DNA from 3 places in the Pseudoalteromonas sp. T1lg24 genome. Region 3 is predicted to be linked to each of the others. Evidence: predicted binding sites of a transcription regulator. Region 3 holds the regulator's gene; each other region holds the start of a gene.
What was found. Region 3 encodes MetJ, which represses methionine synthesis genes. Its sites were predicted from a motif close to TAGACGTCTAGACGTCTA; they were not measured.

Region 1: the regulator MetJ is predicted to act here: its motif matches at 2,776-2,793, upstream of metE (5-methyltetrahydropteroyltriglutamate--homocysteine S-methyltransferase).
Region 2: the regulator MetJ is predicted to act here: its motif matches at 3,766-3,783, upstream of metK (methionine adenosyltransferase).

The regions. Positions count from the first base shown of each region.
Region 1 is NZ_PQCB01000016.1:79,156-89,926, reverse strand. It holds gene C2M30_RS07765 (GGDEF domain-containing protein) at 1-452, shown strand, start outside; gene metE (5-methyltetrahydropteroyltriglutamate--homocysteine S-methyltransferase) at 487-2,757, opposite strand; gene C2M30_RS07755 (LysR family transcriptional regulator) at 3,061-3,945, shown strand; gene C2M30_RS07750 (AI-2E family transporter) at 3,980-5,029, opposite strand; gene C2M30_RS07745 (TIGR01777 family oxidoreductase) at 5,119-6,015, shown strand; gene C2M30_RS07740 (ABC transporter permease) at 6,027-8,522, opposite strand; gene C2M30_RS07735 (ABC transporter ATP-binding protein) at 8,512-9,225, opposite strand; gene C2M30_RS07730 (arylesterase) at 9,236-9,886, shown strand; tRNA gene C2M30_RS07725 (tRNA-Pro) at 10,254-10,330, shown strand; gene C2M30_RS07720 (hypothetical protein) at 10,490-10,771, shown strand, end outside.
Region 2 is NZ_PQCB01000006.1:525,382-536,152, forward strand. It holds gene map (type I methionyl aminopeptidase) at 1-428, opposite strand, end outside; gene C2M30_RS05500 (ParD-like family protein) at 421-624, opposite strand; gene C2M30_RS05505 (hypothetical protein) at 739-1,371, opposite strand; gene tkt (transketolase) at 1,555-3,546, opposite strand; gene metK (methionine adenosyltransferase) at 3,889-5,076, shown strand; gene C2M30_RS05520 (hypothetical protein) at 5,118-6,128, shown strand; gene C2M30_RS05525 (hypothetical protein) at 6,176-6,883, shown strand; gene C2M30_RS05530 (START domain-containing protein) at 7,201-7,803, opposite strand; gene C2M30_RS05535 (CYTH and CHAD domain-containing protein) at 7,805-9,325, opposite strand; gene C2M30_RS05540 (TIGR04211 family SH3 domain-containing protein) at 9,697-10,341, shown strand; gene C2M30_RS05545 (winged helix-turn-helix transcriptional regulator) at 10,512-10,771, opposite strand, start outside.
Region 3 is NZ_PQCB01000001.1:156,870-167,640, reverse strand. It holds gene C2M30_RS00715 (methyl-accepting chemotaxis protein) at 1-1,653, shown strand, start outside; gene C2M30_RS00710 (gamma-butyrobetaine hydroxylase-like domain-containing protein) at 1,643-2,011, opposite strand; gene hslU (HslU--HslV peptidase ATPase subunit) at 2,075-3,403, opposite strand; partial or broken gene hslV (ATP-dependent protease subunit HslV) at 3,410-3,930, opposite strand; gene C2M30_RS00695 (SPOR domain-containing protein) at 4,062-4,583, opposite strand; gene priA (primosomal protein N') at 4,598-6,772, opposite strand; gene rpmE (50S ribosomal protein L31) at 6,984-7,199, shown strand; gene C2M30_RS00680 (malic enzyme-like NAD(P)-binding protein) at 7,599-8,840, shown strand; gene metJ (met regulon transcriptional regulator MetJ) at 8,886-9,209, opposite strand; gene metB (cystathionine gamma-synthase) at 9,400-10,620, shown strand; gene metL (bifunctional aspartate kinase/homoserine dehydrogenase II) at 10,629-10,771, shown strand, end outside.

The sequences.
Region 1 (10,771 bases), on a different contig from region 3:
CTGATTTTATTCAGCGTCTTTACTTTGAGTACAAACTACCATTAGGCAGTTTATGCATTGAAATTACTGAATCGGGGCTAATTGAAAACCTTTCCCTTGCGACAGAAATAATTGAAAAGCTGAAAACCTGCGGCGTAAAACTGTGTTTAGATGACTTTGGTACCGGTTATTCGGCACTCGGTTATTTGCATCAATTACCTATTCATATTTTAAAAATTGATAAAAGCTTTATTGATAATCTTAACTGCGGCGAAAACCACCCATTGGTTGATGCTATTTTAACGCTTGCCAGCGCCCTTGAATTTGACGTGGTAGCTGAAGGAATTGAAACACAAACTCAGCTCGATGTGCTGAAACAAACTAAATGCCAATATGGCCAAGGCTTTTTGGTAGCAAAACCTATGCCTGCAAAACAAGCTTTTACCTTTTTAACCACAGGAAAACTGAGTTAATCCAAACTCAGTTTCCCTGCATATCACACGTGACTTAAGCGAGTTCTTGTCTGAGCTCTTTTGCTGCGGTTACCATGTTTTTAAGTGCTGCTTGGGTTTCTTGCCAGCCACGGGTTTTTAAGCCGCAATCTGGATTTATCCAAAGACGTTCCACCGGCACTTTTTTCGCAGCCTCTTTCATCAACTGTTTAATCCACGTTACCTCTGGAATATTCGGACTGTGAATATCATAAACGCCAGGGCCTATCTCATTAGGATAATCAAAATCTTCAAATGCGTTAAGTAATTCCATATTTGAACGTGACGTTTCAATCGTAATGACATCTGCATCCATATCGGCAATCGCCGCGATAATATCGTTAAATTCGGCATAACACATATGGGTGTGAATTTGCGTGCTGTCGCTTACGCCAGATGCCGATACACGAAACGCATACGCCGCCCAGTTTAAATAGTTTTGCCACTTAGACGCTTTTAACGGCAAGCCTTCCCGAAATGCAGGTTCATCAATTTGAATAATGTTTATGCCCGCTTTTTCTAAATCAACCACTTCGTCGCGCAGCGCCAGCGCTATTTGATTGGCAATTGTTGGTTTATCAAGATCATCGCGGATAAACGACCAAAACAAAATGGTGACAGGGCCTGTTAACATGCCTTTCATCTGTTTATTAGTAAGTGATTGTGCATATTCGGTCCAGTTAACCGTCATCGGGTGTTTGCGGCTTATATCGCCCCAAATTACCGGTGGCTTAACACAGCGAGAGCCATACGATTGCACCCAGCCAAATTGTGTAAACGCAAAGCCTTCGAGCAATTCGCCAAAATACTCCACCATATCATTACGCTCTGCTTCGCCGTGAACTAACACATCAAGGTCCACAGCTTCTTGCTGTGCAACAGCATAAGAAATTTCATTTTGCATTTGAGCCGTGTAATCAGCTTCGCTAATATTACCGGCTTTAAAATCGCGACGCGCCTCACGGATAGCCGTTGTTTGTGGGAAAGAGCCGATAGTAGTCGTTGGTAAAATAGGTAAACCAAGCGCTTGCTTTTGAACCAACTGACGTTTAGCAAAAGGGCTCGTACGCTCACCATCTTGCTTGGTTAGGCTATCAAGGCGTAACTTCACTGCGGCATCGTTTACACGAAGCGATTTAGCACGCGCTTTCACTGGCGCTGAATAGTCAATGAGCGAAGTTACATCCCCCGACAGCAAGGCCTGTTTCAATAACGATAATTCGTGCCCTTTTTGTTTTGCAAATGCAAGCCAGGATTTAATTTCACCATCAAGCGTTGTTTCTAAGGCTAAATCAACAGGCGTATGCAACAACGAACACGAAGGCGCTAACCAAACATGCTCACGTGATGAAACGAGCGATTGTATTTGGTTGTAAACCGCTTCGAGATCCGCTTTCCAAATATTACGGCCGTTGATAACACCTAAAGACAATACTTTGTCTTTAGCTATGCGCTCGTTAATCTTCTCTATATCTTGCGCTTCGGCAACCAAATCAAAATGCACGCCGTCTACTGGGTATGTTGCAATATCAGCTAGGTAGTTTTCAACTGAACCAAAATACGTTGCCAGCAGCAGCTTTACACCTTGCCCTTGCAGTTTATTAAAACTGGCTGTAAGCGCATACAGGTATTCTGGCGTTAGTTCTAACGCTAAAATGGGCTCATCTATTTGCACCCATTCAACACCTAAATCAGCTAATTCACTCAATACATGTTGATACGCTGTCAGTAGACGTGGCAGCAGGGCTAACTTATCAAATTCGCCGACAGTTTTTGCCAAATGCAAATAAGTTACCGGACCAACCAATACAGGTTTCACCTGATGACCGAGCGCTTGCGCTTCTTTTACCTGATCAAATAGCTCTGTAAAGCTAATTTCAAATGTTTGATTTTCAGTCAGTTCAGGTACGATGTAGTGATAGTTGGTATTAAACCACTTGGTCATTTCACTTGCAGCGCATGCACAACCAGTCGGTGCTCTGCCGCGCCCAATGCGAAACAAGGTGTCTAAATCTACCGTTTGTGTTTCATTTTGGTGACGCGTTGGTACCACGCCGAACAGCAAAGAGGTACTAAGTACATGGTCGTACCATGCAAAATCCCCTACTGGCAACAACTCAACACCTTGGCTTTGCTGTAGTTGCCAATTGTCTTTGCGAATTGCTTGTCCTCGCTCTTGCAGTTCTGTGAGTGAACTCTCATTTCGCCAATAGGCCTCAACCGCCTTTTTAAGTTCGCGCTTTTTCCCGATACGTGGAAAACCTAAGTTGTGAATTGTAATTGCCATCTTGATATCCTTTTATTTAAGACGTTTAGATGGCTAAATATTAGTGGTAAACTTAATTCAACAAAATCGCAAGTTTTTCCAATTTAACTTGAAATAAATTAATACAAAATAGAAAAGTAAAGTTTCACATATAAACCAAACACCAATTGACAGCGCTATCATAATCTATACATATATATAAAATAGAAATTTATTATTAAAATGACGACGATATGTACAAATCAACATTGAAACATGAAAAATAAACAGCTAGTATCAAATCTCTCTCACGGTCGTTCAAGTTTAATATGAGTATTCCTAAAGATGATTGATGTAAAACACCTTAAAACCATCGCAACCCTTAAAGAGACAGGGTCTTTGGTTAATACCGCACGAGAGCTTTTTCTAACCCAATCTGCTTTATCTCACCAAATCAAAGATTTAGAAAACAAACTCGATTGCCAGTTGTTTGAGCGTAAAACACACCCCGTACGTTTTACCCCACAAGGTATGTTGTTGTTAGAGCTTGCTAACGATGTACTGCCAAAAGTGGAAGCAACCAAATGCAGATTAAAAGAGAGCTTAAACCAACCTATCTCGCAATTGCGTTTAAGCGTTGAATGCCATGCGTGTTTTCATTGGTTATTGCCAACAATTAAAGAATTTAACAACTTTTGGCCGGATATTAAGGTGGATTACGAGCGAGGTTTTAGCTACGACGCCATTCCGGAGCTGTTAAACGATGAGTTGGATTTAGTACTTACATCGGATATTCGTGAAACAGAGCGCCTTGAGTTCGCACATTTATTTGATTTTAAGTTAAAGCTAATTGTCAGCCCAGATCATCCGCTAGCTAAAAAAGCCTATGTAACCGCGCTTGATTTAAAAGACGAAACGATTATTTCGTATCCGATCCCACGCGAAAGACAAGATATTTTTAAGCACTTTATTCAAAATGCGCGTTTCGACGGCACCTTAAAAACCGTTGACCAAGGCTTGCTTATTTTTCAGCTTGTAAGCGCCGGTATGGGTGTGGCTGCTTTACCAGATTGGCTAGTAACCCCTTATGAAAGCCAAGGATTAATTAAGTCAATTCCATTAGGTGCGCTTGGTTTATCACGCCCGATGTATTTAGCGATGAAAAAAACCATGAGCGAAAACCCGGTTTATCGCCACTTTTTAAATACCTGTAAACAAAAAAAGGGTTAGCACATGCTAACCCTTTTATCTATTTAACTACAAATTAGCTTTCTAGTTCTTCATTAATTTGCTCTTCGCCACTTAATAACATTGCAAGCCAGCGCCCTTCTTCACTGTTTTCAAGGGCAATTTTCACAACCATGGTAAGCGGTACAGACAGCAACATGCCAACCGTGCCAAGTAACCAGCCCCAAAACAATAATGATAAAAACACGACAAGTGGTGATAAGCCTAAACCTTTACCCATAAAGCGTGGCTCAATCATATTGCCCATTACGGTGTTAATTGCCATGTAACCAATGCCAATTAAACCTGCAACGCCAGGTCCTTGCAGTACAACAGCCAGTAATACCGCCGGAATTGCCGCAATGATAGAACCAATATTAGGAATATAATTTAAGAAAAACGCCAGCACGCCCCACAAAATAAAGTAGTCGATGCCAAATGCCCAAAGCATTACCGTAACCAAAACACCGGTCGCTAAACTAACCAGTGTTTTGATAGCGAGATATGAATTAACCGAGTCTAAAAATAGGTCGATTTGTTTTTGCTTCATATCGGGATCATCAAGGGCTAAATGCACTTTTTTACCAATGTAAGGCGCTTCAACAAGCATAAATACAACGGTTAAAATAATTAAAAACAAGTCAGCCATTACGCCACCAACACCCGCGAGTGTATTCGCAGCAAGATCGATAAGTTTGCCGGGATCTAAAAACGACATAATGCGATCTTTATCGATCAAAATATTATACTCGGCCAACATGGTTAATAGGCCTGAGAACTCGGTTTGTAGCTGCTCTTTATACACGGGAACATTTTGTGAAAAGCCATTTACCGATTGACCAACAAGCCCTGCCAGACTGACCACGATTAACATTATCAGTAAAATAACCAGTGTAATTGCTGCGCCTTTTGGTACGCGATAACGTCCCATTAAATTAATCAACGGACTACAAATAATGGCAATAAATACGGAGAGTAAAAACGGAACGACAATTGCGCTTGCTAATTTCAAGCCGGCTAAAACAACGATTAAGGCCGCAAAAATCAATAAACTTTTACTGGCACCAGTAAAATTGGGCTGAACCATAGCTATCCTTAGTTCGTATTATCACTTTGTTCTAATTAGCGCTATGCTACATTATAAGCGTGGCAAATAGGAAGCTATTTGATTTATCTATGAATATTTTAATCACTGGGGCCACAGGCCTAATTGGCTCACACTTGTGTAAGCACTTAGCAAACCATCATAAGTTAATGGTGCTAACCCGCAAAAAAGAAAAAGCGTTTACCATTTTGGGACACCATGTAAATGCGTTTGAAACCCTTGAAGATATTGACTTTAACCAGCTAGATATTGTGATTAATCTTGCCGGCGAACCGATAGCCGACAAGCGCTGGAGCAAAACTCAAAAACACAAAATTGAATCTAGCCGCTGGCACATTACTGAACAAATCACCGACAAAATAAACGCAGCAGATAACCCACCACATACTTTTATTTCGGGCAGTGCCATAGGCTATTACGGCAGGCAGACCGAGCCGGTTGATGAACAGAATAACCAACCTTTTGATGAATACAGTCATTATCTTTGTAAACAGTGGGAAACGCTTGCCAAAAAAGCACAATCGGATAAAACCCGCGTGTGTATTTTGCGCACCGGTGTGGTGCTTGCAAAACACGGTGGCGCACTGAAAAAAATGGTACCGCCATTTCAGTTTTGCCTAGGCGGCCCTATTGCAGATGGTACACAGCAAATGTCGTGGATCCACATTAACGACATGGTAAACATTATTCTGTTTTTAATCGAAAACAAATCGCTAAACGGAGTGTTTAACGCAACGGCGCCTAATCCGGTGTCGAATAATCAATTCTCCGAAAGCCTGAGTGAAACGTTAGAAAAACCTAACTTTTTTAGAATGCCTGAATTTGTATTGCGATTAATGTTTGGTGAGATGGCTGATTTACTGATATTTGGTCAAGCAGTTAAACCAAAAGCGCTGCAAGACGCAGATTTTAAATTTCATTTTCCACATTTAAAGCCTGCGCTTGAAAATATATTAGGTGGGCGATAACGCCCACTTTTTTATAGCGCCCTAACAAGCCCTTGGGTGTTTTTTCGCAGCGTTTTTGCCACTAAACTATAGCCAAGCACAGCTACGAATAAGGCACCAACTACAGGCCCGTAAAGCCACATTGTTGGATGCAAATTACCAATTTGCTCAAACATACGGTACTGCACAACGAGTAATGCAATATCGCTAAACAGTGCTGCTGCAATGCCGGCAAATAAACCAAGCAATACAAATTCGTAAAGCACCGCGTTTTTAATAAGCTTAGCTTTAGCCCCAAGGGTTCGCAATATCACCACTTCTTGCATGCGGTCGTGCAAACTTGCCTGCACTTGCGACACCAATACTAACGCACCGCAAATCACCACAATAATCAGTACAAAACTAATGGCCGTTGCTACTTGGTCGATAGTTGAACGCACCTGCTTTATCATTGAATCTACATCAATAATGCTCACACTAGGGTGATTGCGCACCAGTTGCTGCAACGCACGTTTAGATTCGGTCGGTGTGCTAATGGCAGAAATATACGTTGCCGGAAATTGTGACAGCACTTTAGGACTTAAAATAATAAAGAAGTTGGGCTGCATGGTAGACCAGTTCACCTCACGCAGGCTGGTAATTTTGGCACTAAAACGCTGTGAGCCAATTAAAAACTCAAGCTCATCGCCAATTTTCACACCTAACCGCTCAGCCATAGATTGCTCCATGGAAAGCTCGTTGGCATCTGGGTTTAACCACTCACCTTCAACAATTTCATTGTGTTTCGGCAAGGTATCACGCCATGTTAAGTTAAGCTCGCGACCAACACCCGAGCGCGCTTCTTCATCGCGTTTTTCGTTTTCTTGCGCCGATACAGAACGTGCTACTTGCTCACCGTTAATGCTATTTACGCGACCACGCACCACCGCATAAAAATCGGTTTGCTGAATATTGTTTTCGGCTAAGAAATCGGCGATATCACTGCGTTCATATTCGCTAATATTTACCAAAAAGCCATTTGGCGCGTTTTCAGGTAGTTGCGATTGCCAATCGGCAATTAAATCGTTCTTCATTACTACTAAAAATAAAATGAGCTTGATTGCAAGTGCAAAGCTAATTACTTGCACCGCATTGGCATTAGCGCGTTTTTGCAGCGACGCAATTGCCAAAGACCAGCTATTACTTGGCTTTAATCCCAGTTTACGTGACGAGGTAAACAGTAATCGACTTAAACCAAATAACATACCCGCTAAAAGCGCACATGAGACAAACATAATCCCGGCAATCACGACACTGCGACTAAATAAACACATCAAGCCAAACACAGTAAGTGTTGCAAGTAACAAGTGCAGTTTTGATACTTTAAGGGAATCCCCTAAATTACGGCGAAGCACGCGCATTGGTGGAATATCAAATAAGTCCATTAACGGTTTTAGCGAGAACATAACGGCGCAGATCAAGCCGGTAAAGGTGGCCAGTCCAAGCGGCCAAAGTGATGCTGGCGGCAGGGCTTTACCCATTTTTTCACTCAGCACATCGATTGCGATAACTTGTAAAATAAAACCGAGTAACAAACCAATAATGACCGAAAACACCGTCACTAACAGTAAATGCACAATGTAGATATTACGAATAGTCGTGCGCGAACCGCCCAGTGTTTTCATCATTGCAACGGGGTCGTACTGACGCTCACAGTAGCGCCTTGCAGACACGGCAATAGCTACCGCCGCTAGCATAATGCCGAGCAAGCCTGCCAGTAATAAAAATCGCTCAGCGCGGTTTACAGAATCAGATACTGGACCTTGACGGTCTTTTACGCCATACCAACGCTGGTTTTCAAGCAATTGCGGTTTGAGCCAAGCGTAATAATCATTAAGTTGCTGCTCGGTGCCGGCATATAAATAACGATAAGAAACACGGCTGCCCGGTTGGATCACTTGTGTTTTTTCAACATCGGCGATATTCATTAATACTCGACGCGAACTTGAGAAAATCGCAAATGGTGCATCAGGTTCTTCAGCGAGGATTTTTTCTGCAATGAAATTGGCTTCGCCAATTTCAACCACGTCCCCTACTTCAATATTTAAGCTGTAAAAAACCGTATCAGACAACCATATATTGCCAGGTGCTGGGTGTGCATCGGTAACATATTCAGGCCCTTCAAAGCTGTCTTTAAGTTTTAATTGGCCTTTTAATGGGTAGCCTTCGTCGGTTGCCTTAATATATGCAATTTGCATTTCATCGTTGGCAAACAGCATGCTATCAAAACCATACCAAGTGGCCGTTTGCAGGCCGTCATCAATCGCTTTTGTGAGGAATTCTTGTGGTAGTTTGTGGTTACTTTGCAAACCACGGTCAGCGGCAATAAATTCGCTGCTTTTTTGATTGATAGAAAGACCGATGCGATCGGTGATTGAAGACAATGTCATTACCGTCATCACAGCGAGCGCAATCGCCAATAAAATAATATTGAGTTCGCCTCGTTTTAATTCTTGGCGAAATAATTTATACGCTAATTTAGCCCACATCAGCCTGTACTCCGATACGGTCATCGATTAATTGGCCTGCGTCTATATGCAGTGTGCGTTGGCACTTTTCAGCAAGGTGTTCATCGTGCGTAACCAACACTAAGGTAGTGCCGGCGACTTTATTTAAATCAAATAAAAGTTCTTCAATGATGCGGCCATTTTTACTATCAAGATTAGCCGATGGTTCATCTGCGAACAGCACTTTCGGTTCACCAATATAGGCGCGCGCTATGGCAACACGCTGCTGCTCACCACCCGATAATTGCGATGGAAAATGATGTAAACGGTGTGAAAGCCCTACTTTTTCAAGCAATTCTTTGGCTTTTTCTTCAGCATTTGTTTCACCTGCAAGCTCTGCCGGTAGCATTACGTTTTCAAGCGCCGTTAGGCTTTGTACCAACATAAACGATTGGAAAATAAAACCGACGCTCTTCGCACGCACCGCAGCACGCTGCTCTTCATCTAAATTATGTAATGGTTCGCCATCTAAAAATATTTCACCTTGGGTGACGCTATCAAGACCTGCAAGTAGCGCAAGCAAGGTAGATTTACCTGAGCCCGATGCTCCGACAATCGCAATTGACTCGCCTGGCTTGACATTAAAACTGATGCCAGAGAGGATAGTTAGGTCGCCATCAAGTGTTGCGACAGTTTTTTCAAGGTCTTTGACCTGAATCACATTCATTTGCGAAAGCTTATTCATAGGACTCTCAATGTTGTTACGTAGTTTATTCGTTATCTTACTTGTTATTAGTTACACGGCAATCGCCAACACCGATCACACTGATGGTAAAAGCGACAAAAATCAAGTAACTAAATTACTTATCTTAGGTGACAGCTTAAGCGCAGGCTATGGTTTAAAACAAGAACAAGCGTGGCCTCAGTTGTTACAAAATGCGTACAACCAAGAAAAATCCCCTATCACATTGATAAATGCAAGTATTAGCGGTGAAACCAGTGGTGGTGTATTGCAACGTCTTCCCGCTTTATTAGATGAACATTCGCCAAACTGGGTATTAGTAGAAATAGGCGGTAACGACGGTTTACGCGGCTACCCGGTGAAATTACTAAAGAAAAATTTACGCCAAATTATCGATAAAAGCTTAGCTGCGAACGCAAACGTCATTTTAATGGAAGTAGCTATTACCCCTAACCTCGGCAAGCGCTACGCAACACTGTTTCAAAACGCCTATAAGCAAGTCGCAAATGAAAAATCTGTACCAACCATTCCATTTTTTATTGAATCGGTTGTGACCAAGCCTGAGCTTATGCTACCCGATGGCATTCACCCTAACGCAAAAGCACAACCTTTATTAGTAGAGATAATGAAACAACATTTTGCAGATCTAATTTTAAATAATTAATGATTAGTAAGAATTGGCTTATATTTGCAATAACGTTAACTGACAAAATACAGCGTTCGAATTTAACCAAGCTGTTGAGTAAAAGAATACTCATTTGGGTGACTTAGCTGGATTGTTTTAAATACGTTTATTTTTTGAGTTATTAAATTAATGAGTCTTAGTTTTGAGCGCCGAGAAAAAATCCGCTCGTTGTTTAGACGAAGAACACATGTATTCGATGTATTAGGTAAAACAATAATTCCTCGTACGTAACCAGTTATTTCGAACTAAAGCAGCAAACACTTTCATTAAATCGTATATTTATCACGCAGTTAAACTTTGACTAGTTGCTTTTACATAAATCCGAGAATACACTAGCAACAAATGTCGGCATATAGCGCAGCTTGGTAGCGCACTGTCATGGGGTGTCAGGGGTCGCAGGTTCAAATCCTGCTATGCCGACCATTCTTTTCAAAGACTTACACCCATTTCTCTTTTCTCAATATTTCCAAAAAGCTTTCCGAGTAGCCAATTAGTAGCCAGTAACATGTTATTTTTATGCCTTTAATGTTTCTTGCTAAGGCTATATGATTATCCTTAAAGACCATTCAAAAGGACTAGGATATGAAAAAAGTCGTCATTGGATTAACAGCCATACTATTAACCGCTTGTAACTCTACTGCGCCAACTGTACAGACACAGAATATTTCAATGCCCCAACTTGAAACAACAAATATCGCTACGTTAGGCGAAAGAATGTTGATGCAAGCTAAAGGCTTTTCGGCAAATTCCGTTACTGTAAGTTCTGGTGAAGGGTATGGCACAAGACTATCAGCTGGGAAATATTGTGAACGCTCTAAAGGTTCAAACAGATATTATAGTGACAATAATCAAGCTATTGGTTTA
Region 2 (10,771 bases), on a different contig from region 3:
GGTTTCACTTGTTTAATAGCCAGCCAAAGTGCTTCATAAGTCGTTTCAACTAAACGTTTCGCAAGCGGCGATACTTCACCGATACAATACATTTTACTGCTATCTGCGATAAAACCATTTTTCTCTAAAGTAATATCGATGTTGATAATATCGCCATTTTTTAGTTTTTGCGTGCTACTTGGCACACCGTGACAAACCACTTCATTAATTGACGGGTTAAGCACAAATGCAAAACCGTACTGACCTTTACTCGCAGGGCGCGCATTTAACGTATTGGTAATATAGTCTTCAACAAAATTATTAATTTCTAGCGTTGACTGGTCGACTGCGATAAACGTATCGAGTGCAGAAAATACGTCTGCCAGTAATTGGCCGGAAGTACGCATAAAATCAATTTCCGTTTGATTCTTAATAATGATTTCACTCATTGCATTCACCTTGCTGATCACATTGACGCAGTAACTCTTGCTCCATTATTTCAGCAAAGGTTAAATTAGGATTACGCTCTGCAAGGCGCCCTACTTTTATCCAAAATTCGGCTTGAGAGTTGATTGAACGCACCATCACGGTGCTAGCATGACGAATTTCATCATGTAATTGGTCAGAAATTTTAACGATACCCATAGCGACACACTGTTTGATTATATGTTTTATATATATTACGTATACATAATATATAAAATCAATAAAAAAATGGCGCCAAAGGCGCCATTGTGGGCTGGGTAACAAATAAAAAGTTTATCTTGGCAGATTTTTGCTTAACTTTTTGTTTTTATTCATTACATCACTGTAATAACCGTGAAGCGCTTCACTTAATTGGCCTTCTTGGCGTTTAATTCGTTCAGCTTGGGTAATGTTTTGCTGCTTTAACGTTACGTTTTCAGCACGTAATTGATTGATTACATCACCTTGCTGCTGCGCCTTAGTTTTAAGTTCATCAACGCTATGAATTGATTCTTTTAACAGGGCATTTAGCTCTTCATTACGCTCATTAAGTTCACGGCAGTGATGTTTCATTACCGATTTACTCATATTCGCTTCTTCAACTTGTTGCTGGAGATCTTGAAGCTTAGCGGTCACTTCTACGCTTGGTTTTTTCTTTGCGTCTGTTAACTGTTCCATCAGTGTTTCAAGCATAGCGTTTGAGTTTTCCCACTCACGCTCAATTAACTGCACATGCTTAATAATCATGGCATGATCATTTTGCAATTGCTCAAACTGCTGCTGTTTTTCTAAAAGCAGTTTCTTCTGTTCAATTAATTGTTCAGTAAGCGCTTTTTCATGTGCGCGCTGTGCAAAGGAGGTAATATTAGCTTGTACGGGATCTGAACCGCAAACAAGTTCAGGAGCATTTCGTTCAGAGGTAACCATTTCCCTTTCCTCGTTATTATACCTATCAAAAGTTGGTTAAATTTTAGCAAGACAAAGGCAGGGGGGAATTTGATCTAAATCAGTTTTTTTAATTAAGAATCGTTATCAAAGGTAAAACTATTGCGCTAGATCAAAAAAGCGATGCATTTGCATCGCTTTTGATTATTATAGCTTTTTTTGCAATTATGCGAGTTGATTCGCTTTTGCTACGATATTCTCTACCGTAAAGCCAAAGTGTTCAAATAGTTCATTTGCAGGCGCAGATTCACCAAATGTTGTCATACCTACAACCGCGCCATTTAAACCAACGTATTTGTACCAGTAATCTTCAATGCCCGCTTCTACCGCGATACGTTTAGTTACTGCACTTGGTAGTACTGATTCTTTATAAGCCGCATCTTGTGCGTCAAATAAATCAGTTGACGGCATAGAAACAACACGTACTTTTTTACCTTGAGCGCGAAGTTCAGCTGCTGCTTGCATAGAAAGCTCAACTTCAGAACCTGTTGCAATAAGAATAATCTCAGGCTCACCATCACAGCTTAATACGTAACCACCTTTACGTACATTCGCTAATTGCTCAGCTGTACGCGCTTGTTGTTGTAAGCCCTGACGAGTAAATACAAGTGATGTTGGGCCATCTTTACGCTCAATAGCATCTTGCCATGCAATTGCAGACTCAACTTGGTCACATGGGCGCCAGTTAACTAAGTTAGGCGTTAAACGCATGCTTGCTAGCTGTTCAACTGGTTGGTGCGTAGGACCATCTTCGCCTAAACCGATTGAATCGTGCGTATACACAAAGATTGAAGGCTGCTTCATAAGCGCCGCCATACGAACTGCGTTACGCGCGTATTCCATAAACATTAAGAACGTCGCACCGTAAGGAATAAAGCCTTTATGCAGCGCAATACCATTCATAATTGCCGACATACCAAATTCACGTACACCGTAGAAGATGTAGTTACCTGATGCGTCATTTGCTGTTAAGCCTTTTGAACCTTCCCAAAGTGTCAGGTTTGAACCTGCAAGGTCAGCAGACCCCCCCATAAACTCAGGTAACATAGGGCCAAACGCATTAAGAGTATTTTGTGATGCTTTACGTGTCGCTGGGTTTTCAGGGTTTGCCTGCAGGCTTTCAATATAGGCTTGTGACTTCTCAGCCCAATCTGCTGGTAATTCACCTTTTTGACGACGTTCAAACTCTGCCGCTAGTTCAGGGAAAGCTGCTTTATACGCATCAAATTTTTCAGCCCAAGACGCTTCTTTTGCGGTACCCGCCTCAACTGCATTCCAATCAGCATAAATATCAGCTGGAATATCGAATGCACCGTGCTCCCAGTTTAAAAATTCACGTGCAGCTGCAATTTCAGCATCACCTAATGGTGCACCGTGACAATCGTGGCTACCTGATTTATTCGGTGAACCATAACCAATCACTGTTTTACAACAAATTAATGTTGGCTTGCCCGTTTCAGCACGTGCTTCATCGATTGCTGCGCGAATAGCTTCGCTATCGTGGCCATCTACGTTACGTACAACATGCCAACCGTAAGATTCAAAACGTGCTGCTGTATCGTCAGTGAACCAACCTTCTACTTCACCGTCGATTGAAATACCGTTGTCATCCCAAAACGCAACTAGCTTACCTAGGCCTAATGTACCTGCTAGCGAACACGCTTCGTGTGAAATACCTTCCATAAGGCAACCATCGCCTAGGAAACAGTAAGTAAAGTGATCAACAATATCGTGACCTTCACGGTTAAACTGGTGCGCAAGTGCTTTTTCAGCAACTGCCATACCAACCGCGTTAGTGATACCTTGACCTAATGGGCCTGTCGTTGTTTCAACACCCGGTGCATAACCGTATTCAGGGTGACCCGGTGTTTTAGAGTGCATTTGACGGAAGTTTTTAATTTCCTCAATTGGAAGATCATAGCCAGATAAATGCAGTAAAGAATAAATTAGCATTGAGCCGTGACCGTTTGACAGAATAAATCGGTCGCGATCAGCCCAATCAGGGTTTGCTGGATTATGGTTTAAATAGTCGCGCCATAGCACTTCAGCAATGTCTGCCATACCCATAGGGGCACCTGGGTGGCCAGACTTGGCCTGTTGCACAGCGTCCATAGATAGAACGCGAATAGCATTTGCTAGTTCTTTACGTGACGGCATGGATTTTCCTACCTCATTATTTGTTTGCTGTCATAATTTGGGTACATTGCCTATTGGTATTGTGTATGCAAAAATCCAATACCAATAGGTCAATGTACCCACGCAGCTCTATTCTTACCTATAAGCACACGCGGAGCAATGGAAAACCGACTATAATCTAGCTTCTTTATGCACAAAACAGCCTAGTAACGGTGAAGAAATTTCACTTTTAATTTTTTTTAGACGTCTAGGCGTAAAGTTATTGTTTGCAGCGTCGTTATTCGGTAGAATACGCGACCATTTAATTGAACCTGCGCAAATCCTTGTGGCAACGCGCATTTTTTGTGAGTGAGTAGAAATACCATGGCAAGAACTTTATTTACTTCTGAGTCAGTATCTGAGGGTCATCCGGATAAAATCGCTGACCAAATTTCTGATGCGGTTTTAGACGCAATTATCACACAAGATAAGCATGCGCGTGTTGCCTGTGAAACAATGGTTAAAACAGGTGTTGCAATTATCTCTGGTGAAATTTCAACAGATGCGTGGGTAGACCTTGAGTCAATCACACGTAAAGTAATCACAGATATCGGTTACACATCATCTGACGTAGGTTTTGACGGTGACACATGTGGCATCATGAACCTTATTGGTCAACAATCACCTGAAATCGCACAAGGTGTTGACCGTACTAAGCCTGAAGAGCAAGGCGCTGGTGACCAAGGTTTAATGTTCGGTTACGCAACTAACGAAACACCAACGTTAATGCCAGCACCACTTTATTACTCGCACCTACTTGTAGAACGTCAAGCACAAGCACGTAAATCAGGTATTCTTCCTTGGTTACGTCCTGATGCAAAATCTCAGGTAACCTTCGTATATGAAGACGGTAAGCCTGTTGCAATTGATGCAGTTGTACTATCTACTCAGCACAACCCAGACATCGAGCAAGACGCACTAGTAGATGCTGTAATGGAAAACATTATTAAGCACACGCTACCTGCTGAGCTTTTAACTGAAGATACTAAATACTTCATTAACCCAACTGGCCGTTTCGTAATCGGTGGTCCTGTTGGTGACTGTGGTCTTACAGGTCGTAAAATCATTGTAGATACTTACGGTGGTATGGCACGTCACGGTGGTGGTGCGTTCTCTGGTAAAGATCCATCAAAAGTTGACCGCTCTGCGGCATACGCGGGTCGCTATGTTGCTAAGAACATTGTTGCAGCTGGCCTTGCTGATAAGTGTGAAATCCAAGTTTCTTACGCTATTGGTGTTGCTGAGCCAACGTCAATCACAGTTGATACATTCGGCACAGGCAAAATCTCTGAAGAGAAGTTAGTAGAGCTAGTACGTGAGCACTTCGACTTACGTCCTTACGGTATTACTAAGATGCTTGACCTACTTCACCCAATGTATCAAATGACTGCAGCATACGGTCACTTCGGTCGTGAACCGTTCGAAATGACGGTAGGCGAAGATACATTCACAGCATTTAGCTGGGAAAAAACAGACAAAGCAGACGCACTTCGCGCCGCTGCTGGTTTATAATAACCGTCTGATTGAGAAAAAGCGCCATTGGCGCTTTTTTTATGCCTGTAATTCAGTTACTTGGTAAGATAATCGCTCTAGCAAGAAAAAATAAAAATGGTGAAGTCATGTACCTTTCAATTAAGCATTACCCTGAAATAGCAAACAATACTAACCAACAAAGAATCGTACGCCTTGCTAAACCTTACCTTACAACTCCGGCAATCGTTTATGTTACGCATGTTTTAGTGTTGGTTTCCCTTGTGGTAATAAACCTGCCAAGTGTGCAACAACTATCGCCTTTGCTTTTAAAGGCCGGTTTATTTATTACTTATTTGATAGCAATGCATTTTGCGGGCATAAATACATGGCAGCGTAAGCAGTTTTTAACACACCTTGATGAAATCCAAACAAAATCAGAACAATCCGATATCGCCCTCGCCCAGTCATCTTTATTTAATTATTGGAAAGACGTTCAAGTAACTAAAACCTTTATCGTTACCGCCCCTACTTTCGCACGCATGAAAACCTTCGAATTTGGTTATTTGAGCCTCAGCGAAAATGGAGAAAAAGCGATGATCCGCGTATTAGAAGACGAAAACTTGGCATCAAGCCAACTTAAAATTGCCATTTTTAACGACCAAGTCATCCCTGCGGTCATCGAGGAAAATACACACGTTATCCTCACACTTGCAGAACATTCGATAAATGGCACAATTAGTAAAATTAACCATGTAGCAAAACGAAAAGTCACTACAAATCAATTAGCGATTAATTTTACCGAAAAACTATTGGTGGTCGAGTTTGAACACACGCCAAATGAGCTATCATTGGTATCCCATGTGACCAACCCACAAACCGAACTTACCTATACATTGAAACTGATAGCCATCGACTCACAAGATTATGTTGTTTTTAAAGTGCTGGAAGACCACCCGTCGCGTCCGCTAATGAGTGCAGATGTTATTATCTTTAATAGCGATAAAAAACAAACAGCCAATGTACTTGGTTTTTCAGAGCTCGCAACACATCACGTCGGACATTACCCGCTAGCCGGTGGTATGATTAGCTAAGCACCTCAGCAACGAAAAACGCTATTAGATAAAACATAGGATTTAATATGAACAAAGGACATGTAATTGCATTTGTGCTCGGCGCTCTTAGCGTCGCACTTATTTCGACATTAATGCCTTCAGATAGTCAATTAATTAGTAAAGAACAACCATCTAATAGCTCTGACCACAGATTATCTGAGCCGCTAGAATCAAGCTTTAATAACATCAAAGAACCCTTAACGGAAACCCTATCCACACAGCACAAATCAATACAACACTCACTGACAGCGCTGACTAAATCTGAGCTGGTTGCTGAAGTTGAAAGGTTAGAAAATGAATTAACACATGCTACACAAAAACATGAACAGCTGATTAAAGAGGTGAGCGAACATGCAGAAACCATGTTGCGCGACAAGGTCGCGGAGCTCGAGCAACAAATGCAGCAGCAACTTGAATTACTGCTCAGTGATGGCGTAGACACCCTTAATTTAGCAACTAAATTTGAGCAACAAACCCGTGACGATCATTGGGCCGAAACGACAGAAGCGGTGTTTCAAGATTTTTTTACCACACATGATTTTATTGAATTTGTGCAACTAAAAACGATTGATTGCCGAGAAAGTATTTGCCAAATTAACTATCAGTATGCCGATGATTTCGAATCAATACACCTGTTCCAACATAAATTATCAGAGTTTGTTACCAAACATAAATTCGCTACTAGCCAATCACAAGAGGCTAATGGTTCAGTCAATATGCATATCGCGAAATAACCTAGGGTCTGTTGACCTTTCAAGTTCGTTTTTGCAGCAGTTTGATTGGGGTTTATACAAGGCAGAGGATGCGTGGCATAGTTATTCTATGTGAGTCAGCCGATAACACAGTAGAAAACCCAATCAAGCGTTGCCGAACGGTTCTATTGAACGTACTTTTCTCATTGTTGCCTATATGGATGTAGGTAAGGGGCGTGAGCAGGACGCGGAAGCTTTGCTCGATATTCGCTTAGATTGCTAGGCCACACATCGAGCGCCGCGATAAAAGCACGCTCAAAGAGAACAAAAATAGAACAGTAAAGGTGGGCAGACCCTAGTCAAATGGCACTACAAGGGTAAAGCTTCAAGCGCGCTTTCATCTTTTTAAAGGTGCTAAATACGTTAGATTTTGCGACAGAATTACCTAACCAATGTGGAATTTTTCCTGCAGGATCTGCAATCGCTTGATACTCAACAGAAATCGTATCTGCGTCTCGCTGAGTAATTACCCAACTGGCAGCTACATGCTTAATGCGAATGAAGCCATCACGCTTTGCATATTCGTTGTTAGCCGCTTGAATGCCAATTTGCATTTGTGTATTTGACGTTCTAAAAATACGTGAGTAAGTCACCATATCACGATTTTTAATCGGCCATGGCGCATTAAATTGAGTGTAAACGATATGCTCGTTTTGTGATGGTGATTTTAGCACTTCGACACTGTCCACATTGCTTAACCACTTATCAGCATTGTCTGTATCAAGTAAAAGTGCTTCAAACGCTGCTAAGCATCCGCTAGTCTCTGTGTAGGCTTTTAACTTTAAAAGTCCATCAGGCAGTTTTTGCTGATAAACTTCAATTCCTTGTTTAATTTTTACTTGCTGCCACTGTAATGCACTCAGCGGAGTACAAAAAAGTAGCAGCAACAGCATAGTGCGCATATTATTGCCAGTAAGGCTCCAATTTTTGACTTGCCAAACGGCTATGTTCCATTGCTGCGAGCAAACCATCATTTTTTTGTTTTAACCAACCCAAAATACTGGTGAATTGTTCGGGTTCTTGTTGCGTTTCACATAACTGTTTTAAATAGTCGTATGTCGCCAATTCATCCATACCATGAATAATATCAAGCCAAGGGCCTCTAAATTCATCACGTAGCGGTCCTTCAAAAAGCTGCCCTAAACAACAACCGCTGAGTAAATTACGATGTAATTTTTGACGTTTTGCAATATAGCTTTCAGCGCTCACCACATCATGTGGCAATAAATGCTGCATTTCTTGCCAATCGTTTTCAAAAAGACGTGCCGCAATATCTTTTACAGGCGTACCAGCAGCAACAATTTGTTCTTGCCCCCAGTCATCACGCCAACGCTTTTCAATTAAAAAGCGCGTTAAATCTAGAATAAGTTGGTTGTAGCGCGGGCTATGGAAAATTGCCTTTAACGCCTTGCGCGACGGTTGCTCAGCTTTTAAGTTATCAATCACTTGTTCAAGCTCTGGCGCAGCCGAAATGCGTTTATAAAACGCATGTTTCTTTGACGTAAACGTTCGTAATTGAATCGCAGTTTCAACCCAAGAAAAGGTTTCTAATAGCCATTTAAGCTCTTTACGCAACGATTTAGTAACTTGTTTGTCGGCAACTTGTTCAAACAACCAAAAGCTATGACGAATAAGGCTAACCCCATCAACAATGCGTTTTAGTGTCTTTAATTTTGGCGAATCGATATAGCATTGCTCGTGTTTTTGCACAAACTCAATGCCATATTGAAGGCACTTCTCAAGCGCTTCTTCTTGTGTCGCGTTTTCATCTAACTGTACATAGCCTAAGAATGTATCAGCCATTAACGGCGCATCGTCCGCTAAACGGTAGCCACGTGCGGCTTTACTGTATAGACCTAAACGTACTTCACTACAGTTAATTAACTTATTTGCTAATTCAAATAACTCTTTGCGATCACCACTTACCAATTCCATTTCCACTTCACAAATCGGCACACTCTGGCCTGAAGCAGAAATATCACCTTTATCCAACACCAATTCAATTTCAGTACCTGAGTCGGTTTCTAATAACCAAGTACGACGAATAAAGTTAGTGTTAAAAATAGAGAAAAGGTTTTCACTAATAGTGCCTGGCTCCATGCCAGCAGGCCAAATTGAGGTATCAAATAACTCAATGTTTGGGCGCGAATTATTAATTGGCACATTGTATTCTGGACGTTGATGAAAGCCACCAACCACCTTGCCTGCCAACTTAATTGTTTGCTCACATTCGCCGTCAACACAACGCGTGCGTAAGCCGATATCTAGCGCTCTTAATTCTCTGCTTGGAGTATCAAAGTATGCGTTTTGTAAGTTGCGAGAAGCTTTATTACTGACTTTTTTTGAAAACTGGGTAATCAGTGCTGGCAGTTGAGAAATAACTTGTTCTGAAACTAAAAATTTCAGCTCAATTTCAGTATCCATTAGCTGGAGGGTTGACCTATTTTATTAGCAAAGCCTAAGTAAAACCAAATATCGGGCTAAATGCAACCTTTTGTGCATCGACTTACAAACAACGACTAAATTATGAAGTATTGTGTGAATGCGCTGCGCGACTTGCTATTGCGCGGTGAAATCCATACTATGAAGCCTCAAATACCAATTCACTTAAATAGCTAGTCATTTTAGCGGGCTAAATATCATGCTAACTGCGTTGGAATTTATCGATGTAAAAATAACTACATCAGACAAATCCCGCCTTGATAGTATCTCATTTATCCAGCGCTATAATTAGTTACATGTTTAAACGACTTGGTAAATTTATCGGACAACAACAATAAAACAGGATCCTCTCAATGTTTAAACCGATTGCTGCATTTCTTTTATTAGCGAGTTTAAGCACAGCTATCCACGCAGAAACGCAAACTAACGGCGAATCAGCGACTGAAGTACTGGAAGTACAAACAACTGAAAGCGCATCTTCTTCAACTGCTTATATTACCGACAACCTATTTGTTTATATGCACTCAGGTCCAGGCAAAAATTATCGCATTCTTGGTTCTGTGCAAGCAGGTACCGAATTACAGTTGCTCGATGAAAATAAAGAAACGGGCTATAGCCAAGTAAAAGATAGCCGCGGTCGTACAGGTTGGATTGATAAACGTAATATCAGTAAGCGCCCAGGTTTAGCACAACAAAACCTTAAGCTAAAAAATCAATTAGCTGATTTACAAGCAGAGCTAAATTCAAGCCAACGTGATATGCCGGTACTGCGTCAAACTGCCAATGATTTAGAAGTTAAAAACCGTGAACTTAATGCTGAAATTGAAAAGCTAAATGCCCAAATTTCAAGCTCACGTAATCAAAAGCAACAAGCCAGTGAAAAACAGCAAAAGCAGCTATTGATTTATGGCGGTGGTATTGCATTTATCGGTATTTTACTGGGGATTATCATCACAATCGTGTTATCGCGACGCAAACGTTACGACGGTTGGGCATAATATCTACGCAATACAAAAAAAGCGCTTAACTAGCGCTTTTTTTGTATCTGGTATCCCGTACTCAATAAGCGTGTGAATAAATGTTATACCTATTGCATAAATTTGTGAGTCATTTTCTACGAGAACAAAACCACTCAGCAATAAAACAGGTAATTTTTATAATTCCAGGATTACTCTTCAACCTGCACGGTTAACCCTACATCTTGCTTAACATGCTCAATTACCATGTAAGTACGGTTGGTGCCAACCCCTGGCGTATCTACAATTTTACCGAGGACTTCACGGTATTCAATCATATCGCCTACGCGTATTTTTAGTAGGTAATCGTAGCCACCCGCAACCATATCACACGACACCACTTGGCCAATGCGCATAATATGCTGTTTGAAAATATCAAATGCGGCTTCGGTTGATTCTTTTAATGTTACCT
Region 3 (10,771 bases):
TTCGATAATGAGTTTAAGTTACTGAAAAATAAATCAAGTAACTTAAATGAATTACTACAAGAGCTTGATATATCAACCAAAACGCTAGCTGAATTAAATGGCATAATCGATCAATACAATGCCGACTTTAACGAGGTAGTAGCTCTGCAACGACGTATTGGTTTGCACCCGAAAGATGCAGCCTACGGTAATTTAAGAGCCGCAGTGCATCAAGTAGAGACCTTACTAAAAAAGCAAAACAGCTACCAGTTGCTCGCCGATATGCTGCAGCTACGTCGCAACGAAAAAGACTTTATGTTGCGCCTCGATAAAAAATACTTAACCCGCTTTAACAACAATATAAACGCTTTTAAAAGTAATATTCAGCAGGCTGATTTCGATTCGAGTTATCGCTCTGAATTACTAACATTACTCGATACTTACCAACGGGAATTCTCAGCGTTAGTATCAGCACAGGAGGCACTAGGCCTAGATTTAGAGTCGGGAGCCTTGGGCAAAATGGCTGCTAGTGTCGCGAAAAGTGATGTCTTGGTTGATCGAATGACCGCTGAAACGAAAGCGGCAATTGAGCAAAGTGCCGATTTCACATCAATGGTTGCGATTGTCATATTTATTTTATCTACAGTGATAGTGATGAGCTTGGTGTATATGACCAGCCGTTCAATTATTTTACCGGTAAACCGAGTATGTGACATTATTCATACAATACGCAGCACTAACGACTTAACGCAGCGTGTGCAAAGTGCGGGTAATGATGAAATTGCACGAATGACCGGTGATTTTGATTCCTTTATTAGTGACTTTAAAAATTTGATTTTTGAGGTTAAACAAGCGCTTGGTATTTTGAATTCAGCAACAGAGAATCTTGCCAATACCACAGCTGAAACCAGTGACGGCATGCGTGAGCAGCTGCATGAAGCGGATATGGTGGCTACAGCCGCAACTGAAATGCAGGCGACCATTCAAGATATTTCACACAATACTGAGGCTGCAGCTAAAAAAGCAGAATCGACCAATGAAAGTGCAATGCAAGGTAAACAAGAGGTTGATTCTACAGTAGCACGTATCTCAGAGCTTACTAACTCACTTACGCACGCATCTGATGTTGTAACTCAACTAGAGCAAGATGCGGTAACTATTGGCTCTGTGCTTGATGTTATTCGTGGTATTGCTGAACAAACTAACTTACTTGCACTTAATGCGGCGATTGAGGCGGCGCGCGCGGGTGAGCAAGGGCGCGGCTTTGCGGTAGTTGCTGATGAAGTACGCTCGCTGGCACAAAGAACGCAAGATTCAACACAAGAAATCGAAAGTATTATCTCGACATTACAACAGCGCACGCAAGAAGTGGTAAGTGTGATGGAGCGCTGCAAAACTCAGGGGAGTTCAAGTTCAGAGCAAGCGGTGCAAGCGGGGACCTTGCTCTATTCAATTAGTGAAGATGTACAAACCATTATGGATATGAGCACGCAAATAGCCACCGCAATTGATGAGCAAAATCAGGTGGCGTCTGAAGTGAATAAAAACGTTATTAAAATTCGTGATATTGCGGAGCAAGCCGCAACACATGCGCAAACTAATGCGCAAACCAGTGAAGAAGTGTCAACTCAGGCTGAAGTACTGCACCGAGCAATTGAAAAATTTAATGTGTAATTTTAATTGGGATCAAGGCGTCGCGAGACGCTTTGTTTTGTTTTAAGTTGGCTAAGTATTTTTGCCATAGCGCATCATGATTTTGAGCTAAGTGAAACAGATAGTCCCAACTGTAAAGCCCGGTATTATGGCCATCATTAAAGATAATACGCACAGCATAATGACCTACTTGCTCTATCGCCTGTATGGCAACGTCTTTTTTGTTGGTTACTAAAATCGGTTTGCCATGGCCTTGCACCTCTGCAGAAGGCGAATGAACGCGCAAAAACTCAGGTGTAAAAGTATGCTGACTTTGCCCGTCAAAATACACATCGAGCAGGTTTGAAACACGATGATAATGTAATTTAGAAACTAACATAAAATACCCAAATAAAAAGGCGCCAATAAGCGCCTTTTCTATTGTTATAAAAGACGAGTCAAATTATAAGATAAAACGACTTAGATCTTCATCTTTAACTAATTCACCCAAGAAACGCTCAACGTAGGCTGCATCTACAATTAGGCTTTCACCTGATTTTTCGCTCGCATCATATGAAATTTCTTCCATTAGTCGTTCCATAACTGTGTGTAATCGACGTGCACCGATGTTTTCGGTTTTTTCGTTTACTTGCCACGCAGCTTCTGCAATCTTAGTGATTGAGTCTTCACGGAACTCAACGTTAACACCTTCAGTGCCCATTAGCGCTTGATATTGCTCTGTAAGTGATGCGTGTGGTTCAGTTAGAATTCGTTCGAAATCAGATGAGGTAAGTGCTTCTAGTTCAACGCGAATAGGTAAACGACCTTGTAGCTCAGGAATTAGATCCGACGGTTTTGCCATTTGGAACGCACCTGATGCAATAAAGAGGATGTGGTCAGTTTTAACCATGCCGTGTTTAGTATTTACTGTTGAACCTTCAACAAGAGGCAGTAAGTCGCGCTGCACACCTTCACGGCTTACGTCTGGACCTGATGATTCACCGCGCTTACAGATTTTGTCTATTTCATCAATAAACACAATACCATTTTGCTCAACGGCATTGATCGCTTGCTCTTTTAGCTCTTCAGGGTTTACTAGCTTTGCAGCTTCTTCTTCAGTAAGTAGCTTAAACGCGTCCTTAATTTTTAGTTTACGCTTAGACTTTTTATCGCCACCCATGTTCTGGAACATGCTTTGAAGCTGATTAGTCATCTCTTCCATGCCTGGAGGTGCCATAATTTCAACGCCAACAGGTGCTTGAGAAACATCAATTTCAATTTCTTTATCGTCTAATTGACCTTCGCGTAATTTCTTGCGAAATGCTTGACGTGTTGTATTATTTTCAGACTCTTGCGCTTGGCCCCATGCATCTTTTGCTGGTGGCAATAAGGCATCTAAAATGCGCTCTTCTGCAGCTTCTTCTGCTCTGAACTTGTACTTTTCGGTTTGTTGTTCACGTGTCATCTTCACTGAAATATCTGCAAGATCGCGAATAATGGTTTCAACTTCTTTACCAACGTAACCTACTTCAGTGAACTTCGTTGCTTCAACTTTAATAAATGGCGCGTTAGCCAGCTTAGCTAAACGACGCGCAATTTCAGTTTTACCTACACCCGTTGGGCCAATCATTAAAATGTTCTTTGGCGTTACTTCACTGCGCAGAGCTTCGTCAAGTTGCATGCGACGCCAGCGGTTACGAAGAGCAATCGCAACGGCTTTTTTAGCTTTGTTTTGACCAATAATGTGCTGGTCTAACTCATGTACAATTTCTCTTGGTGTCATTGCAGACATATTCAATTACCCCAGCTCTTCAATGGTTTGGAAGTTATTAGTGAAAACGCAAATATCGCCTGCAATTTTTAGGCTTTTTTCTACAATTTCGCGTGCACTTAAGTCGGTATTTTCAAGTAATGCAGTTGCTGATGCCTGGGCGAAGTTGCCACCACTGCCAATAGCGATTAGGTCATGCTCAGGCTGCACTACATCGCCATTACCTGTGATAATCAGTGATGCAGTTTCATCTGCGACGGCTAGTAGCGCTTCGAGCTTTCTCAATGCGCGGTCGGTGCGCCAATCTTTGGCCATTTCAACAGCCGCTTTGGTTAAGTGGCCCTGATGCATTTCGAGTTTGGTTTCAAAACGTTCAAACAATGTAAAAGCATCGGCTGTACCGCCCGCAAATCCGGCAAGTACTTTGCCGTTATAAAGACGACGCACTTTTTTTGCATTGCCTTCATTACTGTGTTGCCCAGTGAAACTTGGCCATCACCGCCAATCACTACTTTGCCTTCGCGGCGCACAGAAACTATCGTAGTCATAAATAAACCTTAGGTTTAATCTGTTAATTTCAATTGTTATTGATATGGGGAGTAAACAAAGGATTTCAAGGCTTGGCGGGGGAACTTGGTAGCAAAACAAAGCTACCAAGCTTGAATTTGTGTTAGTTGTGTTACTTAGGCATTAAATAAATGCGACAGCGAGAAATGCGCGCACGTTTAATTTGGTTGTTCGCACTTTCAGCAAGACGCTTGGTGGCAAATGGTTCTATTTTTACGCGATACCATACGCCATTTTTGCCTTCTGTACGGTCTACATCAGCAATGAGGCCGGTCTTAAATGCAATTTGTGCTTTTAGCGCTTCCGCATCATCACGATTACGTAGCGATGCACATTGCATATAGTAGGGGCCTTTTTGCTCTTGTTCTGTAACTTCAACTTCAATGTTGGCATTCTCAATTTCTTCAATGAAATCGGGCTTTTTCGGCTTAGGCTTAGGTGCTTTTGTTTGTTCTTTGGCAACTTTTTGCTGCGATGCTTTTACATCGCTATTAGTGGTAATAAAGTATAAGCCATAAATACCGGCCGACACTAAAACAACCGCGGCTACTAACGCAGCAACAGGAAAAGGGCGTTTGCTTGGGGTCGTTTTTTTAGGGGCACGTTTTTTATTTACGTAATCTCTTTGGGCCATTGTTTACTATTTTCTTATGCCATTGAAACTGGGTCGATATCGATACTCCAGCGGACCTTTGTTGCTAGCTTACTTTGACTTATGTAGCTAACAAGTTGATGTAGGTATAAGTGCAATTTCTTGCGCTCATTACCTTGAATATGGAGCTGGTAGCGGTATTTGCCTGCAATGCGCTCAAGTGCTGCAGGAACAGGTCCGAGCAATTGTATACCAGAAGGCAGTTGTTCTGGAATAAGGTCGTATAAAAAATTATTGATGTCGTTTAGCTTGTGCGATTCGCAACGAATGATTGCAAGACTAGTGTAGGGGGGTAGCAAGGTTTCTTCACGTTCACGCAAAGCATAACGGGAGAAGTCTTGGTAGCCATTATTGATTAAGTCTTGTAATAGCGGATGTTCTGGAAAATGTGTTTGGAGCAATACCGTGCCGGCTTCACCGCTACGCCCTGCGCGACCTGACACTTGGGTAATTAATTGGGCTAGGTGCTCTGTAGCGCGAAAATCGTAAGAATAGAGTCCGCTATCTACGTCCATAATGACGACTAGCGACACCTCACTAAAATGATGTCCTTTAGCAAGCATTTGTGTGCCAATTAAAATGCGCGGTTCGCCTTTGTTTATGTCGTGCAGTGCGCTTTCTAAACTGCCTTTTTTACGGGTTGAATCGCGGTCAACTCGGGTGATTGGGGTGTCGGGAAAGCTCTCAGCTAAAAACTCAGCAACTTGTTCTGTGCCTTGCCCTGCGGGGATAATTTGCGTACTACCGCAACTTGGACATTGTGTAGGCACATGCTCTTGCGCACCGCAATGATGGCAAATTAAATTGCGAATATGTTTGTGATAGGTGGCATTGGCGCTACAGCGTTGGCATTGGCTTAACCAGCCACACTCGTGGCAAATAAGACTAGGCGAAAAACCTCTGCGATTTAAAAACACCATAACTTGCTTACCTTTAGTAAGCTCTTGTTTGATGTAATCAAGCGTTGCAAGTGCAAGACCAGACTGCTGATGCTGCCCTCGCATATCAAGTAGCACATACTGATTATCGCTTTGTGTTTGTGCTCGCTCAGTTAATTTAAGCAGTTGGTACTTATTATTTGTGGCATTATGAATCGTTTCGAGCGACGGCGTTGCACTACCCAAGATTAATGGAATCGCTAGTTTAGCAGCACGAAAGCATGCTAAATCACGGGCGTGGTAGCGCAGTGAGTCTTGCTGTTTAAATGATAAGTCGTGCTCTTCATCAACAATAATCATCGCAAGTTTGGCAAATGGTAAAAACACACTAGAGCGGGTGCCAATTACAATGGCAGCGCTTTGAGTTTGTGCTGCACGCCAAGTTGATAGGCGTTCATTATCCGTCATTGCAGAGTGCCAAAGCATAATAGGCACATTAGGAAAGCGCCTACGAAAGCGGTTAACGGTTTGTGGCGTTAAGCCAATTTCGGGTACCAGTACTAACGCTTGTTTACCTTGTTGCAATGGCTTTTCGAGAGCTTGCAGATAAACTTCTGTTTTTCCGCTGCCAGTTACACCTTCAAGCAAATAGCAGGTATAGCCTGTAGCTTGATTAATTGCTGCAAGTGCAATGGCTTGTTCACGCTTAAGTTTGGGTTTATCGCCGATTGCGAGAGGTTTTGATTGCCAATCACGATTGTATTCAACCGTTTTCTCAATAATCGCTTTTTCCAGCAGTGATTTAACGGTTGCACTACTAAACCCGAGCGCACTCAATTCGGTAACTGGCGTACTGCCCGAATCAACTAAATGCTCGATTAGTTGGCGCTGTTTTTTACCATTCACTGATGCATTTTCATCGATTAGTTTAATGATAGGCACCGCAGACTTATCAAGTGCTTCGCCTTTATTTAACAGAGTCGGTAGTGCAACTTGGTAGCACTCTCCAAGCGGGTTTTGATAATAATGACTCGCAAATTCGATAAGGCTGATCATGTGACGATCAATAATCGCGTTGTTATCAATTAAACGTGAAATAGGTTTTAATTTATCGAGAAATTCACTATTTGATTTTAACGCAACAACAATGCCGACAAGTTGCTGACGACCAAACTGAACTGCAACACGACAACCCACCGCAATATTAGTTTGAAACTGAGGTTCAACGAGGTAATCAAAGTTACGGTAAAGCGGTACATTTAAGGCAATTTCTGCAACAACAGGCGTAGTCATTCTACTTTTATTTTTAGAGCGAATTTGTTGAAATTAAATCATGGCATTGTGTTTGCGGCTAGTGTTAAACAAAATTTATCTGAAGATGGTTAAAGATCTTGCTATTGGCATGTTAGTTGGCTAGAATTCGCGCCCTATATATTTTTGTTTAACAACGTATGGTGCCAGACTTCGGGTTTGGAGAGCGATGCGGCCTAATTAGAGGTTTACTATGAAAGAAGGTATCCACCCTAAGTACGAAGCAATCAATGCTACTTGTTCTTGTGGTAACAAATTCGAAACGCGTTCAACTCTTTGTAAAGACATCCACTTAGATGTTTGTTCAGAGTGTCACCCGTTCTACACTGGTAAGCAAAAAGTGCTTGATACAGGTGGTCGTGTTGATCGCTTCAACAAGCGTTTTGGCGCGCTTTCAAGCAAAAAATAAGAGCTGTTTTAGTTCTTTCAAAAAAGCACCTAAGGGTGCTTTTTTTGTATCTAAAATTTAATATGAATTTTTGTCATGTTATATGGTTTTTCTATGTCTTTTTATTCTAAATAGATGGCTATATACTGGATTATAGATAGCTTCAATATTCATTATTTTTACTATCTGTTGGCAAAATAGTATCTGTCGAGTGTAAAAAAATAGATGGTTGTGAATCTGGTCGGATCTGAATTAACTTCAATCTGGTAATGATTTAGCAGAAAATATCCACAAGCCTATTGTTGTAAATTCAACTATGGTCTTAGGTTAAGATATAACCGCATTTAACTTCTATTTACTCTAAATGCCGTACTATTAAACCAGTATCTCTCACTTTTAACATCGTAGGATAAGGCACGCATGTCTGACATAAGAGAAAAAGCGCTACAATACCATTCTGAACCCGTTCCTGGAAAAATCAGCATCGAATTAACCAAACCAGCAGAGACAGTTAATGATCTTGCATTAGCTTATAGTCCTGGTGTTGCTGAACCGGTTCGTGAGATCGCAGCGGATCCGAACAATGCATATAAATATACTGCAAAGGGTAATATGGTCGCTGTTATCTCAAACGGTACTGCAATTTTAGGTTTAGGTAATTTAGGGCCGCTTGCATCAAAACCTGTTATGGAAGGTAAGGCGTTATTATTTAAGCGTTTTGCTGGTTTAGATTCAATTGATATTGAAGTTAAGCACCGTACTACCGAAGACTTTATTAATACTGTAGAAAATATTGCAGATACTTTTGGTGGTATTAACCTGGAAGATATTAAAGCGCCAGAGTGTTTTGAAATTGAAAAAGCGCTTATTGAACGTTGTAGTGTGCCAGTATTTCATGATGACCAACATGGTACCGCGATTGTAACTGCGGCGGGCATGCTGAATGCGTTAGAGATCCAAGGTAAAAAGTTAAAAGATGCATTAATTGTATGTTTAGGTGCAGGTGCAGCAGCAATTGCATGTATGGAGCTGTTAATTAAATGTGGTGCACAACGTGAGCACATTTATATGCTTGATAGAAAAGGGGTTATTCATACGCGTCGTGATGACCTAAATGAATACAAAATGTTGTTTGCAAACAATACAGATAAGCGCACCTTACAAGATGTTATTGAAGAAGCAGACGTATTTGTAGGTGTTTCAGGTCCTGACTTATTGGCTCCTGAAGATCTAAAATTAATGGCAGATAAGCCTGTGGTATTTGCATGTTCTAACCCTGATCCTGAAATTAAGCCCGAAGTGGCGAATGCTGCGCGCAATGATTTAATTATGGCAACAGGTCGTTCAGATTACCCTAACCAAGTTAACAACGTATTATGCTTCCCATTTATTTTCCGCGGTGCGCTTGATGTGCGCGCAACAGCGATTAATGACGAAATGAAAATTGCGGCGGTAAATGCGATTCGCGAAATTGCTAAAGAGCCAGTACCGCAAGAGGTATTGTCAGCGTCTGGTGAATCAAGCCTTGAATTTGGTAAAGATTACATTATTCCTAAGCCAATGGATCCGCGTTTGCTTCCGCGAGTAGCACGTGCGGTTGCAGAAGCTGCGGTTGAGTCAGGCGTTGCGCAGATTGAAATGCCAGAAAACTACATGCTTTAACTTGGTTAAAAGCAAAAAAAACCTCAGCAATTGCTGAGGTTTTTTTTATTCATCTTCAAGCTCTGGAACCGGTAAGCCGCGTTCAGCAAGAATTTCTTTTACCCTTTGCGGAATATGCTCAGGATTATCTTTTCTCAGATCTTCATCGTCAGGCAATGGCTGACCTGTAAACGCATGCAAAAATGCTTCACACAGTAGTTCGCTATTGGTTGCATGACGTAAGTTATTTACTTGTCTACGAGTGCGCTCGTCTGTCAGTACTTTCAATACGTTAAGTGGGATAGATACGGTAATTTTTTTCACTTGTTCTGATTTTTTACCGTGTTCTGCATATGGGTGAATATATTCACCGTTCCATTCAGTTGCCATAAAGTGTACTAGCCTATATCTGTTACGATTTAATTTTGACGATAGCCTGTATATTAAGAGGCAAAATTTTATCGTTTTAAAATATATAGTCAAATATCATTTATTTGGCTATATAGACGTGTAAAAGTTTTGACTTCCATTGTTTAGTGGTTTAACCTTTTAGACGTCTAAACATCTAAGTGACAGAGTTATGAAGCAGAACAAACAAACAACCCTTGCTGTTCGCAATGGCATTACCGCAGATAAACATCATGGTGCGGTTGTTCCACCATTATATTTATCGACGACTTATTCGTTCGCCGATTTTGATAAAAAGCGTGATTATGATTATGGCCGTAGCGGCAATCCTAATCGCGATATTTTGGCTGATACGCTTGCTAAGCTAGAAGGCGGTGAAAAGGGGATTGTAACTGCAACAGGTATGGCTGCTGTTCACTTATGCACACAAATCTTAACACCAGAAGATACTATTTTAATTCCTCATGATTGCTATGGCGGCAGTTACCGTTTATTCACGAGCCTTGAAAAACGCGGTTTATTAAAAGTAGCGGTTGTCGACTTTACACAAGCGTCTTGCTATGAGCAGATTAAAGCAATTAAACCTAAGCTAGTGTGGATTGAAACGCCAAGTAACCCAGTTTTACGTTTAACTGATATTGCCAAAGTAGTGGAAGTTTCTCACTCGGTAGGGGCGTTAGTGGGAGCTGACAACACGTTTTTATCTCCAGCATTACAAAACCCAATTTCATTTGGTGTAGATATTGTTATCCACTCAACCACAAAATACATTAATGGCCACTCAGATGTTGTTGGTGGCGTGGTTATTACACGCACTGCGGAGTTAGGCGAAGAGCTCGCTTGGTGGGCAAATAATATTGGTATTACAGGTGCGCCATTTGATGCGTATTTAACGCTGCGTGGTATTCGTACTTTAAATGTACGTATTAAACAGCACCAAGAAAACGCATTTGCTATCGCACGCTATTTAGAAATCTGTGAGCATGTAGAGAAAGTTTATTACCCAGGTCTTGAAAGTCATCCACAACATGATTTAGCAAAAGCACAGCAAAAAGGTTTTGGTGGCATGGTGAGCTTTAGTATTAAAGGCACAATTGAAGATACGGCTAAATTTTTAACCAGTGTAGAACAGTTTAGTCTTGCTGAATCACTTGGTGGTGTAGAGAGCTTAATTTGTCACCCAGCTACCATGACACACGCCGGCATGGCGCCTGAAGCACGAATTAAAGCAGGCGTTAACGATACGTTAATTCGTATTTCTGTTGGTATTGAAGATGTTGAAGATTTAATCGCAGATCTTGAACAAGCATTCGCAAAAACAATTAACAAAGATGTCGCTGCTGGTGGAGAAAAAAGCACTCAATGCTGCGCTGCACGACCTGCATTGTGGTGATTATTTAAATGACAAAACAAGTATATAAATTTGGTGGGTCAAGCCTAAGCAGTGCCAAGCGCTACCATGCAGTTGCCAATATTTGTCAGCAACTAGCGTATGGCGATGCCATTGTTGTATCTGCTGCAGGTAAAACGACCGACACGCTTGT